DNA from 4 places in the Pseudomonas sp. FW305-3-2-15-C-LB1 genome. Region 2 is predicted to be linked to each of the others. Evidence: predicted binding sites of a transcription regulator. Region 2 holds the regulator's gene; each other region holds the start of a gene.
What was found. The regulator FliA, encoded in region 2, starts transcription of late flagellar genes. The targets are predictions, from matches to a motif close to CTAAAGTTTNNNNNNNNNNNGCCGNTAA.
Positions count from the first base shown of each region.

Region 1: a site for FliA is predicted at 2,563-2,590, ahead of AC3WP7_RS29775 (methyl-accepting chemotaxis protein). Genes of this name have one in related genera too.
Region 3: a site for FliA is predicted at 2,517-2,544, ahead of AC3WP7_RS11400 (methyl-accepting chemotaxis protein). Genes of this name have one in related genera too.
Region 4: a site for FliA is predicted at 2,776-2,803, ahead of AC3WP7_RS27400 (methyl-accepting chemotaxis protein). Genes of this name have one in related genera too.

Region 1 is NZ_JBYSZX010000033.1:11,403-16,710, reverse strand. Features, by position in the region: gene AC3WP7_RS29800 (DUF3077 domain-containing protein) at 20-319, shown strand; gene AC3WP7_RS29795 (PH domain-containing protein) at 417-788, opposite strand; gene AC3WP7_RS29790 (LysE family translocator) at 927-1,562, shown strand; gene AC3WP7_RS29785 (hypothetical protein) at 1,571-1,900, opposite strand; gene AC3WP7_RS29780 (hypothetical protein) at 2,175-2,459, shown strand; gene AC3WP7_RS29775 (methyl-accepting chemotaxis protein) at 2,636-3,847, shown strand; gene AC3WP7_RS29770 (response regulator) at 3,857-4,225, shown strand; gene AC3WP7_RS29765 (STAS domain-containing protein) at 4,249-4,536, shown strand; gene AC3WP7_RS29760 (chemotaxis protein CheA) at 4,577-5,308, shown strand, end outside.
Region 2 is NZ_JBYSZX010000002.1:266,816-272,123, reverse strand. Features, by position in the region: gene flhA (flagellar biosynthesis protein FlhA) at 1-457, shown strand, start outside; gene flhF (flagellar biosynthesis GTPase FlhF) at 470-1,786, shown strand; gene fleN (flagellar synthesis regulator FleN) at 1,893-2,726, shown strand; gene fliA (RNA polymerase sigma factor FliA) at 2,723-3,463, shown strand; gene AC3WP7_RS05025 (chemotaxis response regulator CheY) at 3,633-4,007, shown strand; gene AC3WP7_RS05020 (protein phosphatase CheZ) at 4,026-4,814, shown strand; gene AC3WP7_RS05015 (chemotaxis protein CheA) at 4,826-5,308, shown strand, end outside.
Region 3 is NZ_JBYSZX010000004.1:425,849-431,156, reverse strand. Features, by position in the region: gene AC3WP7_RS11410 (NorM family multidrug efflux MATE transporter) at 1-1,396, opposite strand, end outside; gene AC3WP7_RS11405 (LysR substrate-binding domain-containing protein) at 1,546-2,466, shown strand; gene AC3WP7_RS11400 (methyl-accepting chemotaxis protein) at 2,644-4,620, shown strand; gene AC3WP7_RS11395 (ABC transporter six-transmembrane domain-containing protein) at 4,624-5,308, opposite strand, start outside.
Region 4 is NZ_JBYSZX010000022.1:9,027-14,334, forward strand. Features, by position in the region: partial or broken gene AC3WP7_RS27395 (FUSC family protein) at 1-1,148, shown strand, start outside; gene AC3WP7_RS27400 (methyl-accepting chemotaxis protein) at 1,180-2,676, opposite strand; gene AC3WP7_RS27405 (TonB-dependent siderophore receptor) at 2,844-5,006, opposite strand; gene AC3WP7_RS27410 (Lrp/AsnC family transcriptional regulator) at 5,181-5,308, opposite strand, start outside.

The DNA.
Region 1 (5,308 bases), on a different contig from region 2:
CCCACCTGGGAGGTGCCCAATGATCAACCCACCCCTCAACAAAACCCTCGGCATCATCACCTTCTCCACCTGTGGCAAGCAGCCGAACCTCCACCGTCTATTCCGCGTCAATTCCGGCGTGCCCATCCGTGATGCCCTGGAGCATGCCTCCGAGTTGTTGCACTGTTCCAAGTTGCTGGCGTTGGATGCGGCCATGGATTCCAGTGCAGATCGCTATGCCTGGGCGGCGCATTATTTGGGGGAGATGGCGAAGGCGGTGGTGGATGATTTGGCGAATGGGATGTTGCCGAATGGAGTTGTGGAGGGGGGTGGTATGTAAGGCAGTGGCTTGATGGTGTGGTAGGGGGCCCTATCGGGGGCAAGCCCCCTCCCACATTTTGATTGGGGTACCGACGTCTAAATCAATTGCCTGCCGATCAGGTCAGCAGGTGCTTGGAGATCAACCGCGAGATTTCGACGATGGAAGTCTTGCCGGTGAATTCGAATTTCACTTTGCCCAGCGATGAAAAGTAAATCTCCAGCTCCGAGTCCAGGTCAAACGTCCCGGACGTCTCCACCGAATACGCCACGATGTTTTTATACGGCAGCGACGTGAAATCCTTCTTGCTGCCGGTAATCCCCTGCACGTTCACCGCGATGATGCGCTTGGTGGTGAACACCACGCCGTCGCGCATGGCCTTGTAGGCGTCGACCACTTCTTCGCCGTCCAGCAGCAGGGCGGCGACGCGTTCGGCGTATTCGTTGTTTTGCTTGAGCTTGAAGAAGCCTTTGTTGTTGAAGTCGATCATGTCCTGCCTCTTGGGTGTATGCCGTTTTACTCGCGGATCTGTATCTAACGCGCGCATTTTGAACGCCCTACCATGGCGGCCAAGCTGACAACCTTGGCCAAATGTTTCGCCGACAACCTAACACCCAGGAGCCCAACAATGCCCGAACTGTCCAGTTGGCTGGCCTATGCGCTGATTTCACTCGGCATGGTGCTCACGCCCGGTCCGAACATGATTTACCTTATCTCCCGTTCGATCTGCCAGGGCCGCACGGCCGGGTTGATTTCCCTCGGCGGCGTGGCGTTGGGGTTTCTGGTTTATATGGTGTGCGCGGCTTTGGGTATCACGGCCCTGGTCATGGCGGTGCCGTTTGCCTATGACGCGCTGCGTTTCGGCGGCGCGCTGTACCTGGCCTACATGGCCTGGCAGGCGATCCGGCCGGGTGGGCGTTCGCCGTTCCAGGTGCGGGATCTGCCCAAGGACAGCCCGCGCAAGCTGTTCACCATGGGCCTGGTGACCAACCTGCTCAACCCCAAGGTGGCAGTGATGTATTTGTCGTTGCTGCCGCAGTTCATCGACCCGAACGGTCATGGCAGCGTGTTGACGCAATCCCTGGTGCTGGGCTTTACGCAGATTTTCATCAGCGTGAGCGTCAACGCCGTGATTGCCACAATGGCGGGGTCCATCGCGGTGTTTTTCGTTACCCGGCCGGGTTGGCAGGTGGTGCAGCGCTGGTTGATGGGCTCGGTATTGATGGGGTTGGCGGTGCGGATGGCGGTGGAGGGGCGGCGCTGAACCGTGCGTTACAGGATGGCTTTCAGGTAATCCTTGAGTGCGTTGAGCGGGGCATTGAGTTCATCCAGTGTCGACGTCTGGCGCACGCTCAGCGCCAAGCGCTGCAACTCGCGCCCCATCACTGTATCGGCCCCGCCCAGTGCTTCAAGCGCTTGATCAACACATTCCGCGACTTTGGATTGAATGGCCGCCAAGTCTCCCTGCCGCACCAGCAGCCCGAATACCTCCCGCTCATACCCATCCATCACCGGATCGTCCCGCAAGACCGGGCTGCCGCCGTCCGTCTCGTGCACCAGCTTCAGTGCAAAAAGCGCAACAGCTTCCAGCGTCAACTCCATGGTCTTGGTTCCTAGGGCTTGGGGGAGGGCGATGATCACTGTTCCAGGCAGGAAAAAAAAGCCCCCAATACCGCGAATCGCCAGGCTCACGCCCCTGTGAAGTCATTTGCCCAAGGAACAATATTAATTAGCCATGTTCCAACTCGCCGTGCCAAATGCACTCGGCCACCAGACGGAGGCGGTGCAAGGCTTGACCCATTACAAGGACGCAAACACGCATGCACTCACTCCCCACCCAGGCCCCCACAGACACGCAAGTTGTGAGGATTAATCGATGATCTATCGCGGCGCAGGCTGGCTGACGTTGTTTACACCGGTGGCGATGGTGCTGCTATTGATGGGGCTGTGGCCCGACCCCAGCGTCAAACCCGGCAACACATCGCTGATGCAGGTGTTGCTCGGCTTCGGGGTGGGGTCAGCGATCAACACCCTGCTGGGCTTTGTGCTGAACCGACAACCGCACGCCGATGGCGTGCGCCACCACTTCTTTTTCATGCCGATGCAATGGCCGGCGTTGGCGATCACGATGGTCTGCGCGCTGATTGCCTTGTTGAAATAACCCTACCGGCCGCCCGGCAAGGGCGGCCTCAAGGAATGCCTGCCTCAGGTCCACGGGTCATTAACATATCGGTCATAAACCAGACGGAAGGCACTCAACAGACCTAAAGTTGAGGCGCTAGGGGCGGATAAACACTATGTCGTTTATATCCGCAACACTGTTCAAGGACCGAACTCATGCCCCAGCGCCTATCCAGCCGCATGCCCCTTCCCGTTTATCCTCGTTTCCGTTGGTTCGCCTTGATCCCGGTCGTGCCGGCCGTTTTGTGGATACTCGTGCAATCAACCTCGCCGGCCAATCTGGTGGCCTGCGCGGTACTGGTGGTGGTCGGCCTCGGTGCCTGTGCCTGGAGCGCGGCTTCACAGCGCAACGCACTGCAGCGAGCGATTGCGCAGGCGCAGGCGGACCAGTCGAGTGCGCACGCGCATGACGGCTTGGCCTCGCGTGCACAGCTCGATGAGGTATTGCTGGGTGCCATGCCCATCTGGGCCAAGCAGGTGGAAAGCTCGCGCCATCAGACCGAGGAAGCGATTGTGAGCCTGGTGAACCGTTTCACCGGGATCGCCACTCGCTTGGAGGAGACGGTACAAGCGTCGCAGCACGCGGCCGGCGAGCTGGACGGGCAGGCCGCTGACGGCGCGCTTGAGGTGCTGGCGCGCAGTGACAGCGAGTTGAGCCAGGTGATCAATTCGCTCAAGGTCACTCAAACCAGCCGTGACCAGACCCTGGCGCAGGTGCGCAGCCTGACCGCCTACACGGGCGAACTGCGTACCATGGCCGCTGATGTGGCAGCGATTGCCGCACAAACCAACCTGCTGGCCCTCAACGCGGCCATCGAAGCGGCGCGCGCCGGTGAGGCCGGTCGCGGCTTCGCGGTGGTGGCCGATGCGGTGCGCAGCCTGTCGAGCAAATCCAGTGAAACGGGCCAGCAGATGTCGGCCAAGGTCGACATCATCAACAACGCCATTACTCAATTGGTGCAGGCCGCGTCCAGCAGTGCCGACCAGGATAGCCATTCGGTGGCCGAGTCCGAAAACAGTATTCAAATGGTGCTCACACGCTTCCAGAACATCACTGGGCGCCTGGCCGAATCCGCCGATCTGCTCAAGCAGGAAAGCTACGGCATCCGCGATGAGATGACCGAGGTGTTGGTCAACCTGCAATTCCAGGACCGGGTCAGCCAGATCCTCAGTCACGTGCGCGACAACATGCACGCCCTGCATGACCATCTGCAACAGGCCAACCAGACCCCGGACCAGCCGCTGGCCATCGACGCCCGCCAATGGCTGGCGCGCATGGAAACCACCTATGCCACTGACGAGCAACGACGCCTCCATCGCGGCGAGGCGGCTGTGCAGTCGAATTCCCAAGACATCACTTTCTTTTAGGAGCACATCATGGCGAAGAATGTATTAGTGGTCGACGATTCCAGCAGCGTGCGCCAAGTGGTCGGCATCGCCTTGAAAAGCGCCGGTTACGACGTGATCGAGGCCAGCGACGGCAAGGACGCCCTGAACAAGCTGACCGGACAAAAAGTGCACCTGATCATCAGCGACGTGAACATGCCCAACATGGATGGCATCACCTTCGTCAAGGAGGTAAAGAAGCTGGCCAACTACAAGTTCACACCGATCATCATGCTGACCACCGAGTCTCAGGAATCGAAGAAGGCCGAAGGCCAGGCCGCAGGCGCCAAGGCGTGGGTGGTCAAGCCGTTCCAGCCGGCGCAGATGCTGGCGGCGGTCTCCAAATTGATCCTGCCCTGACACCCGGCGCCAGGGAGGCCACCATGCCGATCACTCACGAAACAATCGACGACACCGCCCATGTGGGCATCGACGGCGAACTCACGATCTACACCGTCGCTGAACTGGCGGGCGCGTTGTTGTCGCAGATGGGCGCGGCCCCGCGCCTGGAACTGGACCTGTCCCAGGTGACGGAAATGGACGGTGCCGGCCTGCAGTTGCTGGCCGTCATCCAGCGTGAAGCCGGCATTGCCGGTACCGCCTTGAGTGTGACCGGCCAGAGCCAGGCAGTCATGCAGGCGCTCCAACTGTGTCGCAGCGCCGCGCTTTAAGCGGCACTGTCCCGTTCATTGATCGACAAGGAAAGTCCAGGTGAGCATCAATCTCGATCAGGCACTGCAGACCTTCATCGTCGAGGCGCGCGAGCTGCTGCAGGCCATGGAGCAATCCCTGCTGCAGTTGGAAAGCGACCCCGGTGACCAGGATGCCATCGGCGCGATTTTCCGCGCCGCGCACACTATCAAGGGGTCCGCCGGGCTGTTCGGCCTCGCGTCGATCGTGGGGTTCACGCATATCGTCGAAGACGTTCTCGACCGCCTGCGCGATGGCAGTGTGGCGGTGGACGCGGCGTTGATCGCGCTGCTGCTCAAGTGCGGCGACCACATGCTTGAACTGATCGACGTGGTCGCCAGTCGTGGTGAGACGCCGACCCCGGCCGCGCTGGAGCGCGGTGAGACCTTGCGCGAGGCGCTGAGCGACTACCAGCCGCTGCGCACCGCCACCGCCGACGTCGTAACCGCTGCGGTGCACGACGACGGGGGGGCCGATGTGCTTTGGCATATTTCTCTGCGTTTCGGCGTGGACGTGTTCCGTAATGGCATGGACCCGCTGTCGTTCCTGCGCTACCTCGATACGCTGGGGCAAATGGTGCAGGTCACCACCCTGACCGACAGCATCCCCGCCCTGGAGCACTGGGACCCGGAAAGCTGCTACCTGGGCTTCGAGATCGACCTGCGTTCGACGGCCAGCCATGCCACGCTCAACGAAGTGTTCGACTTCGTGCGCGACGACTGTGACGTGCACATCCGCGCCGTCGACGAAACG
Region 2 (5,308 bases):
GCCGGTGCGCGACATTCGCAGCATTGCCGAGGCTATCGCCAACAATGCCGCCAAGAGTCAAGATACTGCCGCGCTGGTGGCCGCGGTGCGCGTCGGATTGTCGCGTGCAATCGTGCAAAGCATTGTAGGGCTTGACTCCGAGCTGCCTGTGATCACCTTGGAACCCAGGTTGGAACAAATATTGCTCAATAGTATTCAGAAGGCAGGACAAGGCCAGGAAGAGGGCGTTCTGCTGGAGCCAAGCATGGCGGAGAAGCTGCAGCGTTCGTTGATCGACGCCGCGCAACGCCAGGAAATGCAAGGCCAACCGGTGATCCTGCTGGTGGCAGGCCCGGTCCGGGCGATGTTGTCGCGGTTTGGGCGCCTGGCAGTACCGAATTTGCACGTTTTGGCTTATCAGGAAATTCCTGACAACAAGCAAGTGACTATCGTCGCGACAGTAGGGCCCAACGGCTGAGGGTAGTGGGTTATGCAAGTGAAGCGTTTTTTCGCCGCCGATATGCGTCAGGCCATGAAACTGGTTCGTGATGAGCTGGGCGCCGACGCCGCGATTATCGGCAACCGTCGTATTGCCGGCGGTGTCGAGCTGACGGCTGCCCTGGATTACACCCCTTCGGCCCTGGCGCCGCGCGTGCCGAACATGGAGCTCGAAGACGAGCTGCGCAAGACCGCTTCGCGCATCGTCTCGGCCCAGGCTGAACTGAGCATGCGTGGCGACAGCGATGCCACCACCAATCGTCAGTTGTTCGCCGGCCTGCCGCTGACCGCCGCCGAGCCATTGGTTGAGCCGACCTTCAAAGAGCCGCCGCGTCCCGCTGCGCCAGCCCCGGCAGCGGCGGTTGACCAGCGCGTGTTCGATTCGATGCGCTTTGAACTCAACGGTTTGCGTGAACTGCTCGAAGTGCAGTTGGGCTCGCTGGCCTGGAACCAGTTGCAAGGCAGCAAACCGCAACAGGCCAACCTGTGGCGCCGCCTGCAACGCATCGGCCTGTCCGGCCCGTTGTCCCGCGACCTGCTGGCCCTGACCACCGAGATCGAAGAGCCTCGCCAGGCCTGGCGCATGTTGCTGGCCCATCTGGCGCGGATGATCGCCACCCCGGAAATCGAACCCCTGGAAGAGGGCGGTGTGATCGCCATGGTCGGCCCTGCCGGCATGGGCAAGACCACCACCCTGGCCAAGCTGGCCGCCCGTTACGTGCTCAAGTACGGCGCTCAGAATATCGCGCTGGTGAGCATGGACAGCTACCGTATTGGTGCCCAGGAGCAGCTCAAGACCCTGGGCCGCATTCTCAATGTGCCGGTGACCCATGTCGACCCGGGCCAGTCCCTGGCCAACGCCCTCGACCCGCTGCTGCGCAAGCGCGTGGTGCTGATCGATACCGCCGGCCTGCAAGCCAGCGACCCGGCCTTGCGCATGCAGTTGGAAAGCCTGGCCGGGCGTGGCATCAAGTCGAAAAATTACCTGGTGCTTGCAACCACCAGCCAGAAACAGGTTCTTACCGCTGCGTATCATAGTTACAAGCGCTGCGGCCTGGCCGGTTGCATCCTCACCAAGCTCGACGAAACCGCGAGCCTGGGCGAGGTGCTGAGCCTGGCCATCAGTCATGAATTGCCGGTCGCCTACCTGACCGACGGGCCGCGGATCCCGGATGATCTGCATCTGCCGCGCCGTCATCAGTTGGTCAGCCGTGCAGTCAGCGTGCAAATGCAAGACGAGCCTAGCGAGGAAGCGATGGCCGATATGTTCGCCGACCTCTACCACAACCCGGCGAAGCGGGTAGGTTGAGGACGGTATGAACACCGTGAAAAGTATCTACATCGATGGTCTGCAAGCGATTCACGCGGCCAAGCCATGTAGCCTGCGTCTAAGCAAGACAAGGTAAAGAAATAAAATGGGCAGCATGCATCCCGTACAGGTGATCGCGGTGACCGGCGGCAAAGGTGGCGTCGGAAAAACTAACGTGTCAGTGAATTTGTCCCTGGCCCTGGCAGAGCTTGGCCGTCGCGTCATGCTGCTGGATGCTGACCTGGGGTTGGCGAACGTCGACGTTCTGCTGGGGCTGACGCCCAAGCACACCCTTGCCGATGTGATCGAGGGCCGTTGTGAGCTGCGCGATGTGCTGCTGCAAGGTCCCGGTGGCATCCGCATCGTCCCGGCCGCCTCCGGCACCCAGAGCATGGTGCACCTGAGCCCGGCGCAGCATGCCGGCCTGATCCAGGCCTTCAGTGACATCGGCGACAACCTCGACGTGCTGGTGATCGACACCGCCGCCGGGATCGGCGAATCCGTGGTCAGCTTCGTGCGCGCCGCGCAGGAAGTGTTGCTGGTGGTCTGCGATGAACCCACCTCGATCACCGACGCCTACGCCCTGATCAAACTGCTTAACCGTGATTACGGCATGAACCGCTTCCGCGTCCTGGCCAACATGGCCCAGAGTCCGCAGGAAGGGCGCAACCTGTTCGCCAAGTTGACCAAGGTCACGGATCGTTTCCTCGATGTCGCCTTACAATACGTCGGCGCAGTTCCCTACGACGAGTGTGTGCGCAAGGCTGTGCAAAAGCAGCGTGCAGTCTACGAAGCATTCCCTCGTTCCAAGTGTGCACTGGCGTTCAAGGCTATTGCCCAGAAGGTCGATACCTGGCCGTTGCCCGCCAACCCCCGGGGGCATCTGGAGTTTTTCGTCGAGCGATTGGTGCATCAGACGAGCGCAGGACCCGTGCTATGACAGCGACCGGCTACAACGCTTACAAGAAGTCTGCCCGTGACAGCCAGGGCGAGTTGATCGAGCGCTACGCGCCCCTGGTCAAGCGCATTGCCTATCACCTGCTGGCACGCCTGCCCGCCAGCGTGCAGGTCGAAGACCTGATCCAGGCGGGCATGATCGGCCTGCTCGAAGTGTCGACCAAATACGACGCGAGCAAGGGGGCGAGTTTCGAGACGTATGCGGGCATCCGCATCCGTGGCGCGATGCTCGATGAAGTGCGCAAAGGTGACTGGGCGCCGCGTTCGGTACACCGCAACACACGCATGGTCAGTGACGCAATTCGCGCAATTGAAGCAAAAACCGGTCGCGACGCTAAAGATCACGAAGTTGCGGCCGAACTCCAATTGAGTCTCGACGATTACTACGGGATTTTGAACGATACCTTGGGCAGCCGCCTGTTCAGTTTCGACGACCTGTTGCAGGACGGCGAACATGAAGGGCTGCACGAGGACGGCGCGAGTGCTCATATGGAGCCATCGCGTGACCTGGAAGATGAGCGTTTCCAGGGAGCGTTGGCGGACGCGATTGCCAATTTGCCGGAGCGTGAGCGGCTGGTGTTGGCGCTGTACTACGACGAAGAGCTGAACCTCAAGGAAATCGGTGAGGTCCTGGGTGTCAGCGAATCGCGGGTCAGCCAGTTGCACAGCCAGTGCGCAGCCCGCTTGCGGGGGCGTTTGGGAGAGTGGCGAGCGCGCTGAACAGGCAGTGTGGGGACACTGCAGACGATACCGCGAGGGCAACCGGCCTTCGCGGGTTCGACCCGTGGTGCCCCCGGCAGTCCTTTTTGTGTAATGCCTGTTGATTGAAATGGCGCGTCCAGGTGCTGGGCGCGTTTAAGACTGCTTGGAGGTCGAATTGGACAAGAACATGAAAATCCTCATCGTTGATGACTTCTCAACGATGCGGCGGATCATAAAAAACCTGTTGCGTGACCTTGGGTTCACAAACACGGTCGAGGCGGATGACGGCATTACGGCCATTCCGATCCTCAACAGCGGGAGCATCGACTTTCTGGTAACAGACTGGAACATGCCGGGCATGACCGGTATCGACTTGCTGCGCCACGTGCGCGCTGACGAAAAGCTGCGCAGCCTGCCTGTGCTGATGGTCACCGCCGAAGCCAAGCGTGAGCAGATCATCGAAGCCGCCCAGGCCGGGGTCAACGGTTACGTGGTCAAGCCATTCACGGCATTGGCCTTGAAAGAGAAGATCGAAAAAATCTTCGAACGCATCCACGGCTAATGCCATCGCGGGGGAGCTATGGAGCATAAAGAAACGTCACAGGGAGACTTCGAGTCGACCCTGAAAAAGCATGCTCACCAGTTGGTCGACAGCCTTGAAAGAGGCCAGTTCGGCGACGCGGTGCAGTTAATCCATGAGCTCAACCAGACCCGTGACCGCGGCCTGTACCAGGAAGTGGGCAAGCTCACACGCGAGCTGCACAGTGCGATCGTCAATTTCCAGATTGACCCGCACATGCCCCAGGCCGAAGAAATCTCGCAAATCACCGATGCCACCGAACGCCTGTCCTATGTGGTCAGGCTGACTGAGGCGGCGGCCAACCGCACCATGGACCTGGTGGAAAACGCCACGCCCCTGGTCAACGGCATGGCCACTGAAGCCCAGGCCCTGAGCCACGACTGGGGCCGCTTCATGCGCCGGGAAGTGGGGGCCGAGGAGTTTCGCGAGTTGGCGCGTCGGGTCGACGGTTTCCTGTCACGCAGCGAGCAGGAAAACCGTACGGTTTCCAGCAACCTCAACGACATTCTGCTGGCCCAGGATTACCAGGACCTCACCGGTCAGGTGATCAAGCGTGTGACCCAGTTGGTCACCGAAGTGGAAAGCAACTTGCTCAAATTGGTGCTTATGGCAGGCCAGGTTGACCGTTTCGCTGGCATCGAACATGACCGCGAAGCGATCCTCTCGGAAAAAGATCCACAAAAACATCTCGCCAAGGGTGAAGGTCCGCAGATTCATGCCGATAAACGTGAAGACGTTGTATCGGGTCAAGATGATGTCGATGACCTGTTATCCAGTTTAGGCTTCTAAGGAGCACCCACATGAGCTTCGGCGCCGATGAAGAAATCCTTCAGGATTTCCTTGTAGAGGCCGGCGAAATTTTAGAGCAGTTGTCCGAGCAACTGGTCGAGCTGGAAAGCCGACCGGATGATGCGAACCTGCTCAATGCAATTTTTCGCGGTTTTCACACTGTAAAAGGGGGCGCCGGCTTCCTCCAGCTCCATGAGCTGGTGGAGTGCTGCCACATCGCCGAGAACGTGTTCGACATCCTGCGCAAGGGTGAGCGTCACGTTGATTCGGAGTTGATGGACGTGATTCTCGAAGCACTGGATGCGGTCAACGGCATGTTCAGCGAGGTGCGTGAGCGTGCCCCGATCACGGCGGCGACCCCGGAACTGCTGGCCGCCCTGGCGCGCTATGCGGAGCCTGCCGACACGTCGGCCGCACCGGTGGTTGAAGCCGCGCCGGAGCCTGTGGTTGAGGCCGAACCGGATGTGACCGACAGCGAATTCGAACAGCTGCTC
Region 3 (5,308 bases), on a different contig from region 2:
GGCAAGCCCCCTCCCACATTTCCTGCCGCGGCGGCTCCTGGCGAATCATCCGCTTCATCTTCGCCTCAAACGCCCAGGTCAGGCTCACTGCCGCGCATGCCAGGCCCAGCGCCAGGCCCCACCACACACCGGTCGGTCCCCAGCCCAGGGTGAAGGCCATCAGCCAGGCCGATGGTGCGCCAATCAACCAATAGCAGCCCGCGCCGATCAGGAAGGTGGTCTTGGCGTCCTTGAGCCCGCGAATGCAGCCCATGGCGATGGTCTGCACGCCATCGAACAGCTCGAACCAGGCGGCGACGGCCAGCAGGCTGACGGCCAGGACGATCACGTCGTGGAACGCCGGGTCGTTGTGGTCGATGAGCAGTCCGATCAGCGGGTCGGAATAGAGCCACAGCACGGCAGCAAATCCCAGCATGATCGCCGCGCCAAAGCCGATGCCGACACGACCGGCCAGGCGCGCCTGCAGCAACTGCCCGGCGCCGTAGTGCTGGCCGATGCGCATGGTCACCGCGTAGGACATTCCCGCAGGCACCATGAACGCCACCGAGACGATCTGCAATGCGATCTGATGCGCCGCCAACTGCGTACTGCCCATGGTGCCCATGCACAGCGCCGCAAACGCAAACAACCCGACCTCCACCGCATAGGTGCCGCCGATCGGCAGGCCCAGGCGCCACAATTCGCGCAGGTACTGGGTGTTGAGGCGAAACAGGCCTGTGCTCAGCGGGTAGGCCGCATAGGTGCGGTTGCTGCGGATGTACCACATCAGCGTCAGCGCCATGCCATTGGCAACGATGGCCGTGACCAGGCCGATACCCATCAGGCCGAGCTTGGGCAGGCCGAACATGCCTTCGATCAGCGCGTGGTTGAGCAGGTAGTTGGCTACCGTGCCGCCAAGGCTGATCACCATCACTGGCGTCGCCTTGCCGATTGCACTGGTGAAGCCGCGCAGGGCCATGAAACTCAGGTAGCCGGGCAGGGCGAACGGCAAGATCGTCAGGAATTGCCCGGCCGAGTGCACGTTGGTCTCGGTCTGGCCAAACATCAGCAGCACTGGCTTGAGATTCCACAGCAGCAAACCGGCCGCCAGGGCCATCAGCCACGCCAGCCATAGCCCGGCCTGGGTCAGGCGGGTGGCGCCGTCGATATCGCCCGCGCCGTGACGGATGGCCACCAGCGTGCCCACGGCGGCAATCACGCCGATGCAGAAAATCGCCACGAACGAGTAGGTCGCCGCGCCCAGGCCGCCACCGGCCAGGGCTTCGGGGCTCAGGCGCGCCATCATCAGGGTGTCGGTCAGCACCATCAGCATGTGTGCCAACTGTGAGGCAATCAACGGCCCTGACAGCCGCAGAATGGCCCAGAGTTCGGTACGTGCCGGATGTTGCATGATCATCACGCTCGACAAGTCAGAGGGTTGGGGAAGGCTTGATTCTCGGCGCTCTGGGTTAATTACACAAAAGGATTAAAGCGATGGTGTACATGACTTAAACTCATGTGTATTGATCTGATAGTGTTGGTGGATCGCTATGCAGGAATTTACCGATGTCTCGTCGCCTTGCTCCGCTGTATGCCTTGCGCGCATTCGAGGCCGCCTCTCGGCACAATTCCTTCACTCGGGCAGCGGAGGAGCTCTCCATCACGCAAAGTGCGGTGAGCCGACATATCCGCACGCTGGAAGAGCATTTCGCCTGTCGCCTGTTCCAGCGCAGTGGCCGCACCTTGCAGCTCACCGAGGCGGCGCGCCTGCTCTTGCCCGGCGTGCGCGAAGGTTTTGCAGCGTTGGAGCGGGCCTGCCATACCTTGAACGCCGAAGACGACATCCTGCGCATGAAGGCACCGTCGACCCTGACCATGCGCTGGCTGCTGGCGCGGCTCAGCCGCTTCCGCGCGTTGCAGCCAGGCAATGAGGTGCAACTGACCAGCGCGTGGATGAGCGTGGACGAGGTGGATTTCAACCAGGAGCCCTTCGACTGCGCGGTGCTGCTGAGCTACGGGCACTTCCCGGCGGACTGGGAGGCCAGCTACCTGTTTCCGGAGCTGCTGATCCCGGTAGGTGCGCCGAACCTGCTGGAGGACGGGCCCTGGGATGCTGCACGCCTGGCCACCGCGGAATTGCTGCACCCCACGCCCGACCGTCGCGATTGGCGCAATTGGTTGGAGCGCATGGGGTTGTCATCCCAGGTGTCGCTCAAGGGCGGGCAGGTATTCGATACCCTCGAACTGGGCATGATCGCCGCTGCGCGGGGCTACGGTGTGTCCATGGGCGATTTGCTGATGGTGGCCGAAGACGTGGCCCAGGGTCGATTGAGCCTGCCCTGGCCAACGGCGGTGGCCAGTGGCGAAAACTACTACCTGGTATGGCCGAAAACCCGCCCCGGCGGTGAGCGTTTGCGGCGCTTGGCGGAGTTTCTGCAGGCGGAAGTCAAGGCGATGGAATTGCCTCAGGTCGAACGCCTCGAGTGAGGGGCGACAGACTGTTTGTGCAATCGTTTGCGTGATACCCCTGCGGATCGCTCAAGTATTGCCTCGGCTCGCCGAAGTAGGTGTGTTGGAACCATCGTACACCAACGTTTCCCACTGGATAATTTGCCGAGCAACGCTATGAGATCAGGATGATCCTGGCCTCGGCCAGGAGCCGTCATGTCTCAACCTCGCGCCCGGATAGCCTCCCAGTTAGGCCTGGCATTAGCCGTGATTCTGGCTGTCGTCATCAGCGGCAGCACCGTGTTTGCCTTGCGTTCCCTCGACTCCGCCAACCTCGCTACCCGCGAGGAGCACCTGGCCAGCGAGGCACGTTTGCTCGCCGACCAACTCAACACCTTCCACAGCACCTTGCGCGAAAGTACCCAGCGTTTGAGCGGGCTGTTTGAAAAGCGCTTCGGCGCCGGCTTGAGCGTGCATGCGGACCAGCCTGTGACCGTGGCCGGTGTGCAGACGCCTAGCCTGTACCTGGGCAATCAGGTGTTGAACAACAACTTCAATGAAGTGGATGAGTTCAAGCAGATGTCCGGCGGCGTGGCCACGGTATTCGTGCGCAGCGGCGAAGACTTTATCCGCATCAGCACCTCGTTGACCAAGCAGGATGGCAACCGGGCCATCGGCACGGTGCTGGATCGCCAGGGCCCGGCTTACCAGCGGGTGCTCGGCGGGCAGACCTATATCGGCCGCGCGGTGCTGTTCGACCGCTCCTACATGACCCAGTACAGCCCGGTGCGCGACAGCAGTGGGCAGGTGATCGCGGTGTTGTTCATCGGGTTCGACTACACCGATGCGCAGAATGCCCAGTTCGAGAACCTCAAGCGTTTCCGCATCGGCCAGACCGGCTCCCTCGCCTTGCTGGATGAGCAGAAGCGCTGGCTTGTACCGCCGGCGGGCGTGCAGGCGCTGGATCAAGCCGTACCCGTGATGCTGGACCTGGCCAAGACGCCGGGCACCGGGCGCTTCTGGGCAGACAAAAACGAAGATTTCTACAGCGTGTCGGTACCCTTCGAGGGCGGGCCATGGGCCGTTGTCGCGAGCATGCCCAAGGCTGAGATCCGCTCGGTGACGTGGGACGTCGGTATCCGCCTGGTCATAGGCAGCGTGCTGGCCATGCTGCTGGCGGTTGGTGCAACGGTGTGGCTGCTGCGCAGCAAGCTGGCGCCGTTGGGCGACCTGGTGCGCCAGGCCGAAGCCCTGGGCGCGGGCGACTTGAGCGCGCGCTTGAATGTGTCCAGTCATGACGAAATCGGCCAACTGGCGCGCAGTTTCAACCAGATGGGTGAAGCGCTGTCGACCATGGTCTCGCATATCCGCAAGGCGGCTGAAGAGGTCAACAGCCGTGCGCAGGCGCTGTCCGGCTTGTCCGGTGGCGCCTATGAAGGCATGGAGCAGCAGTCCGGCGAGATCACCAGCATGGCCGGCGCGGTGGAAGAGTTCAGCGCCACCTCGCTGAACATCGCCGACAACATGGGCAGCACCGAACGCCTGGCCCAGGAAAACGCCCAACAAACCCGCATCGGGCGCAACTCGATGCAAGAGGCGTCGTCATCCCTGGAACACATCGCTGCCGCGCTCAACAGCACAGCCACGGTGATCAACACCCTGGGACAACGCTCCCAAGAGATCGGCGGAATCGTCGGTGTGATCACCTCGATTGCCGAACAGACCAACCTGCTGGCGCTCAACGCCGCCATCGAGGCTGCCCGCGCTGGTGAACAAGGCCGTGGGTTTGCGGTGGTCGCCGATGAGGTGCGCAACCTGGCGTCGCGTACTCGAGAGGCCACTGACGAAATCTCCGGAATGATCCAGAGCATCCAGCAGGAAACCGGCAACGCCATCAGCACTATGGAGCGCGGCAATGTGTTGATGCAGGAAGGCCTGTCGCGTAACGCCGACGTGGCGTCGGCCCTGGCGCGTATCGACGAGCAAAGCCGCTCGGCCGGTCAGCAGTTTGCCGCGATCACCACCGCCACTCAGGAACAGAGCAGCACCGCGACCTTGCTCAGCAGCAACTTGCAGAGCATCGCGCTGGCCAATAGCGAGCAGCGGGAAGTGGTGTCGAACCTGGCGATTACCGCCAAGGAACTGGAGACCCTGGCGGCAGGCTTGCGGCATGAGGTAGATCGGTTTCGTTGAGGCCTAGCGGTCGCCCAGGCCGGGGTCCACGCGCTTGCCGATGTCCTTCAGGCGCGCCAGTTGGTCGACCATGCCGGGGGCTTCGTCCATGCTGGTGACGAAGGTCCACAGGTAAGTCATGACTGCATAGATATGGCCGGCCTTGACCGCGGGTGACTGCGCCAACTGGCTGATGGCGACCACAAACAGCAAGGCGGCCAGCGTGCCAAGAAACAGGTACGCAGCCGCCTCGCGGTCTGACAGCCAGATGCGCAGGCGCGAAAGCACCTGGTAGTGGCGCCGCAGGGTCGGTGCGCCGACCTTTTCCACCAGGCCGATTTCTTTTTCCAGCCGGTTGTTCAGCCGTTCATGCAGCGCTTGGTTGCGCCGGGCAAAGCGTGGCAACAACGTGATGCACAGCACCAGCGCGCCCAGGCACGCCAGGCCTACCCAGGGCTCGATCACGATCAACATCACTGCCGCGCCGATAATCGACACCAGCGCCGTGGCGATGATCGGTACATGCTTTTCAAAGAAGTCGACGAACTCCCGAGCAAGCACCACCCGCGCCGCCGATTTCGACGTGCTGTGGTTCTGCAGGCGTTGGTTGAGGATCACCGGCACCGCCAGATCGGCGTAGATCCGCGTGAAAGTCCGCGTATCCAACGCCCGGCGCGCCGCGCCGACCACCCAGAACGCCAGGACCACG
Region 4 (5,308 bases), on a different contig from region 2:
CCGTGCTGGTCACTCCAAGCCTGCCCCCGTTGCCCGCGTGCGTTGGAGCGGGCCAGGCCCTTGAGCAACTGGCGCAGATCCCCTTCGATTTCGTCACGGCTGCCGCGCGGGTCAGCGTCCTGCAAGGCGTTCTTGAGCATGAAAGTGAATCCCCGGATGGGTTGACCGAGGCAGTGGCGGACCTGTCCGGCGCCTTATCGAGTTTTGCCAGCCTTGAAAGCGCCACCCCGCCGCCTGTACGGACGGTAGCTTTCCATCGTCATTATGGCGATGCGCTGCGCAATGGGGTCCGCGCCTTGGCCGCCACCCTGGTGACCGGCGCGGTGTGGTACCTGACGGGCTGGGACCAGGGCCCGACCTTGCTGGCGGTGTTGGGGCCGTGTTGCACCTTGCTGGCGACCCACCCGGCGCCCACCCGAGGGCTTGACGGCTTCCTCAGGGGTACGCTCTACGGCATTGTGGCGGCGGCTGCCTGCAAGTTTCTGCTGCTGCCTCAGATCAATGGTTTTGCGCTGCTCAGCGTTGTATTGAGCGTGTTCTGGGTATGGGGTATCCAGGCTACGACCCAGCCGCGCCATGCCCTGCAAGGCATTGCCTATCTGATTGCGTTCAACACGCTGGTCGGCACCGGCGGCACGGCCCATTACGATTTCATCGACTTCGCCAATCAGGCGCTCGCTTGGTTGGTGGCGATGGCTATCTGTATGTTGGCGTTCCAGATCCTGCCGAGGAAACCCGGCAGCCATGTGCGTGCTCTACAGCACGCGCTTCATCGGGACATCTTGCGACTACTGCGTGTCGGGGGACGTATGAACCTGTCGAAGTGGCACGCCAGGCAGCTTCATCGGCTGGTCTCATTGCGGGCGTTGTCGGGCACGGATGACTCGCCAGTCGATGCACTGGGCTATCTGTCACTCGAACTGGGGCGCAGCCTGGAGCGGCTGCATAACGCCGCCAGGCTGCTGGTCCCAGGAACCCCGATTGCACAATGCGCAGATCGCGGTGCTTATCGCCTGGCCCGGTATGCCGGTCACCCTGCAATCAACGCACTTCAGGCGCGGCGGACGGCGAACGCGTTGAGGCGGCTCGGTGAGCCCGGTCTGGCTGAGCGGTACCAGGTGGTTGCCCGCCTGTTGGCGCACTATGCAAACCTTGCGGGCGTTGCCGACAAACCAGACATCATTGATGAAACCTGCGCCCCAGCGCATCCAGGCGCACCGCGATCGGCGGCAACCGCTCGCTGCTGCGTGCCAGGGTTTCCACATCGTCCGCGGTGCTTTGCGCAATGCTCTGCACCGACTGCAGACGCCCGACAATCTCCAGGTTCGCCGTGGTCTGCTCGCGGGTTGTGGTCACGATACGGCCATTGAGGTCATCAATGTGGGCGATGTCGTCGCCCACTGCGCGCAGCATGTCAACGGCCACTTGGCTGTCCTCCACGCAGCGCTCTACGCCCTCGCGGCTATCATGCATGGCTTGCACCGCCTGCCGGCTGCCGTGTTGCAGGCCTTCGATGATGGTTTTGATTTCCTGGGTGGATACCGCCGTGCGTTGCGCCAGGTTGCGCACTTCGTCGGCAACCACGGCGAAGCCACGGCCTTGCTCGCCGGCGCGGGCGGCTTCGATGGCGGCGTTGAGGGCCAGCAGGTTGGTCTGGTTGGCAATGCTGCTGATCACTTCAAGCACGGTGCCGATCTGTTCGGTTTGCAGGGCCAGGCCCTGCACCGTGTCGTGGGTGCCGCTGAGGCGGGTGGCCAGTTGGGTGATTTCCTGCTGGGCGCGGCCGACGCTTTCCTGGCCGCGCAGGATCTGTTGGCTGGCCTTGCCGGCATGATCCACCGCTTGCTCGACGTGCACGGCAATGTGGCCCATGGCGTCTTCCATGCGCTGCATCGAGCCGCTCATCTCGGTGATTTGCGCCAGTTGGTGCCGTGCGCCTTTTTCCAGGGTGCCGCTGGCGCTGGCCAGTTCCTGGCCGAGTTGGCCAAGGCCGTGGGAGTCACGGGCGACGCCGTCGATCAGGCCGGTCAACTGATGCAGAAAATGGTCGAAACGCTTGGCGAGGGAGACGTGGGTCTTGCCCTGGTCGCCTTGGGCGGTTTCAACGGTGAGCTGGGAAGTGACCGCCAGCATCTTCTCGAGCATTTCCTGGCTCTCGACCGCTTCGGCCTGGCTGTGCACGGCCAGGTAGAGCAGGGCGACGGTCTCCATCACCACGTAGAACGCATGCACGAACACCATGGTCCAGCCGCCGTGGTGTTCCATCACGAACACTGGAAAGCCTTGATGTTGCAGCGCATGGAAAACCACGTGGTGCACGGCGATGGTGGCCGCCGCCACCAGGATCGGCAGCCAGTCACGGTAAAACGTCAGCACCGCGAGCAACGCGAAGATGCCGAAGTGCGCTTCGATCAAGCCCTGGGCCTGGTTGATATGCAATGCCGCCATGACCATCAAGCCCGCGCCGAGCGCGCAGCGCATGACACGGGTACCACCGATGGCGCGGTAAAGCGCGGTCAGCACCACGCTGGTACTACCGCCGACTATCACGGCCTGCACCAGGGTGTCGTGCCAGAACGCCAGGCCCAGGGAAAACAGGAACATCAGCCAGACCAGCGCCAGCATGATGCGGTCGGCTTTACGGTAGTGCTCGGAAAAACGCGTGCGGGTGGGCATTCACACTTACTCCATGTGGTCTGGCCGGAACAAAGCGAAGGGCAGGGTGGAGCGAATCAGGTGTTTTTGATTGTTATTGGATTCAGTGATGCCAAACGTGTATCGGCATCGGGAGGCGGGACTTTAGGGGCGGCTACCCGGGCGGATAGCCGTGGTTCGGAGGGCGGTCAGAAGCTGTACTTGGCGGTCAGCATCATATTGCGTGGGTTGCCGTAGGAGTCGCCGCCATAGCTTACGGAGTTGGAGATGGACTGGTAGTAACGGCGGTCGAAGATGTTGTTGGCGTTGAGTTGCAGGTCAAGGTGCTGGTTGACCTGATAGCCGGCCATCAGGTCGGTGACAGCATAGGCGCCCTGCTGCAGGCGGTAGGTGCTGCCATCCGCGACTTTGAAGTCGTTGTACATGCGGCTCTGCCAGGAGACGTTGCCGCCCACGCGGAGTTTTTCCAACGGGCCCTGGAAGCGGTAGTTGGTGGTCAGCTTGAACAGGTGCTCCGGGGTGTCGGTGTCGAACTGCTTGTTGACCTTCTGCGGGTTGGCGGCGTCCTTGATGGTGTGCGTGCGCGCGTAGGTGTAGCCACCGCCGACCTGCCAGTTCTCGGTCAGGGCGCCTTGCAGTTCGAAGTCGATGCCCTGGCTGCGAATCTCGCCGGAGGCCACAGAGCAGGAGGCCTGCGGGCAGTTTGCGACTGTCACGCCGACGGCACGGTTTTCCTGGTCGACGCGGAACAGCGCCACGCTCGCGTTGAGCGCACCCCCCAGGTATTCACCCTTGATACCCACCTCGTAGTTCTTGCCGACGATGGGCTTGAGCGGGCTGCCGGAGGTGTCTTTTTCGCTCTGGGGCGTGAAGATGTCGCTGTAGCTGACATACACCGAGTGGTGGTCGTCCAGGTCGTAGATCAGGCCGGCGTAGCGGGTGAGGTTGCGGGTGACCTTGTAGTCACCGGTGTTGCTGCCATGGGCGTCGTAGTCGTACCAGTCCAGGCGCCCGCCGAGGATCAGCTTCAACGGGTCGGCCAGGTTCAGGCGGGTGGTGACGTAGACACCATCCTGGGTGGTCACGTCACGGTCATTGGTGGTATGGACGAAGTCCGGTTTGCCCGCTGTGAGCGGCCAGTTGGTGTTGTAGGGGCTGTAGTTGTGGGTGGTCATGTCGTAGATGCGCCGGCTGGCGCCTACCACCAGTTCATGGGCACGCCCGAACGCCTGGAAGGGGCCGCTGGCGAAGACGTCGGCACCTGCCTGGTTTTCATCGTAGGCCGCCTGGTAGACCGTGCGCGCCAGTGTGTTGGCGACCCAGCGCGACTGGTAGGAACCGGAGAACAACGCGTTCTGTTCGGCATAGTTGGCGTTGACTTGCAGTTTCCAGTCGTTGGCCAGTTGCTGGCGCAGTTCGGCGAATACGGTGTTGATCTCCTGGTCCTTGTTTTCCCAGTCAGTGCCGGGGTTGTAGGAGCGCGGCAGGTTCAGGTGATGGCCATCCAGGCCGACCATCGACGAGCCCCAGAAGTAATTGGTCTTGTCCTTCTGGTTGGAGAAACCCAGGGTCAGGGTGGTGTCTTCGCTCAGGTCGGCTTCGGTGACGGCATAGAACAGGCCGTGATACTCCTCGGCGTTGTCGATGAAGCTGTTGGCATCGCGGTACGAGGTAACCACGCGACCGCGCCAGGTGCCGCTGTCGTTGAGCGGGCTGGAGGCGTCGAGTTCGCCGCGATAGTCGTCCCAACTGCCGGCGGCGCCGGTCAGCGTGACTTTCTGCTCGTCCAGTGGGCGCTTGCGGACCAGGTTGATGGCGGCGGAAGGGTTGCCCGCGCCGGTGACCAGGCCGGTGGCGCCGCGCACGATTTCGACGCGATCGAACATCGCCAGGTTCGGTTGTGCGCCGACAGTGACGCCGTTGTAGCCGCTGGGGATGCCGTCATACATCAGGTTGTCGATGTCGAAGCCGCGTGACGTGTAGGACTGCCGGCCAGGGCCACTGGAAAAATTCAGGAACAACCCCGGGGTGGCCTTGACCACATCGTTGATGCTGGTCATCGCCTGGTCATCCATCCGCTGGCGGGTAATGACGGTGACGGCCTGTGGGGTTTCGCGCATGGTCAACGGCAGCTTGGTTGCCGTTTTCATCGCGCCGGTGGTGTAGGACTGGGTGCCTTCAGTGGTTTCGCCCAGTTGCTCTTCGCCGGAGATTTGCGTGGCGCCCAACTCAAGGGTGGCGGCCGGTGCCTGGGTATCGGCGGCAAAGACCGCGGAAGAACTGGCCAGACAGACCGCCAATGCCATCAGGCTGGGTGAAAAAACGTTACCGCCGTGTTGTTGCACTGACATGGAACTGACTCTCCCCGAACGCCGTCCCTAGCGAATAATAAATCTGTTGATAATTATTCGCATTAGTCTGGCAGATTGTTCCTGTAGGAAAAAGCCTTCAGGGAGAATTAGTTAACGAATTTTTCACATCGCAGTGACGGCGATTTGCCATATCGCGCCCCTGGAAAGCGCCGGTTATTCGCGCTGTGGAATGGCCACCCGACTCGTCGCCTTGACCTCCCTCAGCGCCAGGCTCGATTGAATCGACGCAATCCCTAACTGGCGCCGCAACACGCTCTCGACGAACTCGCTGTAGCTGTCCA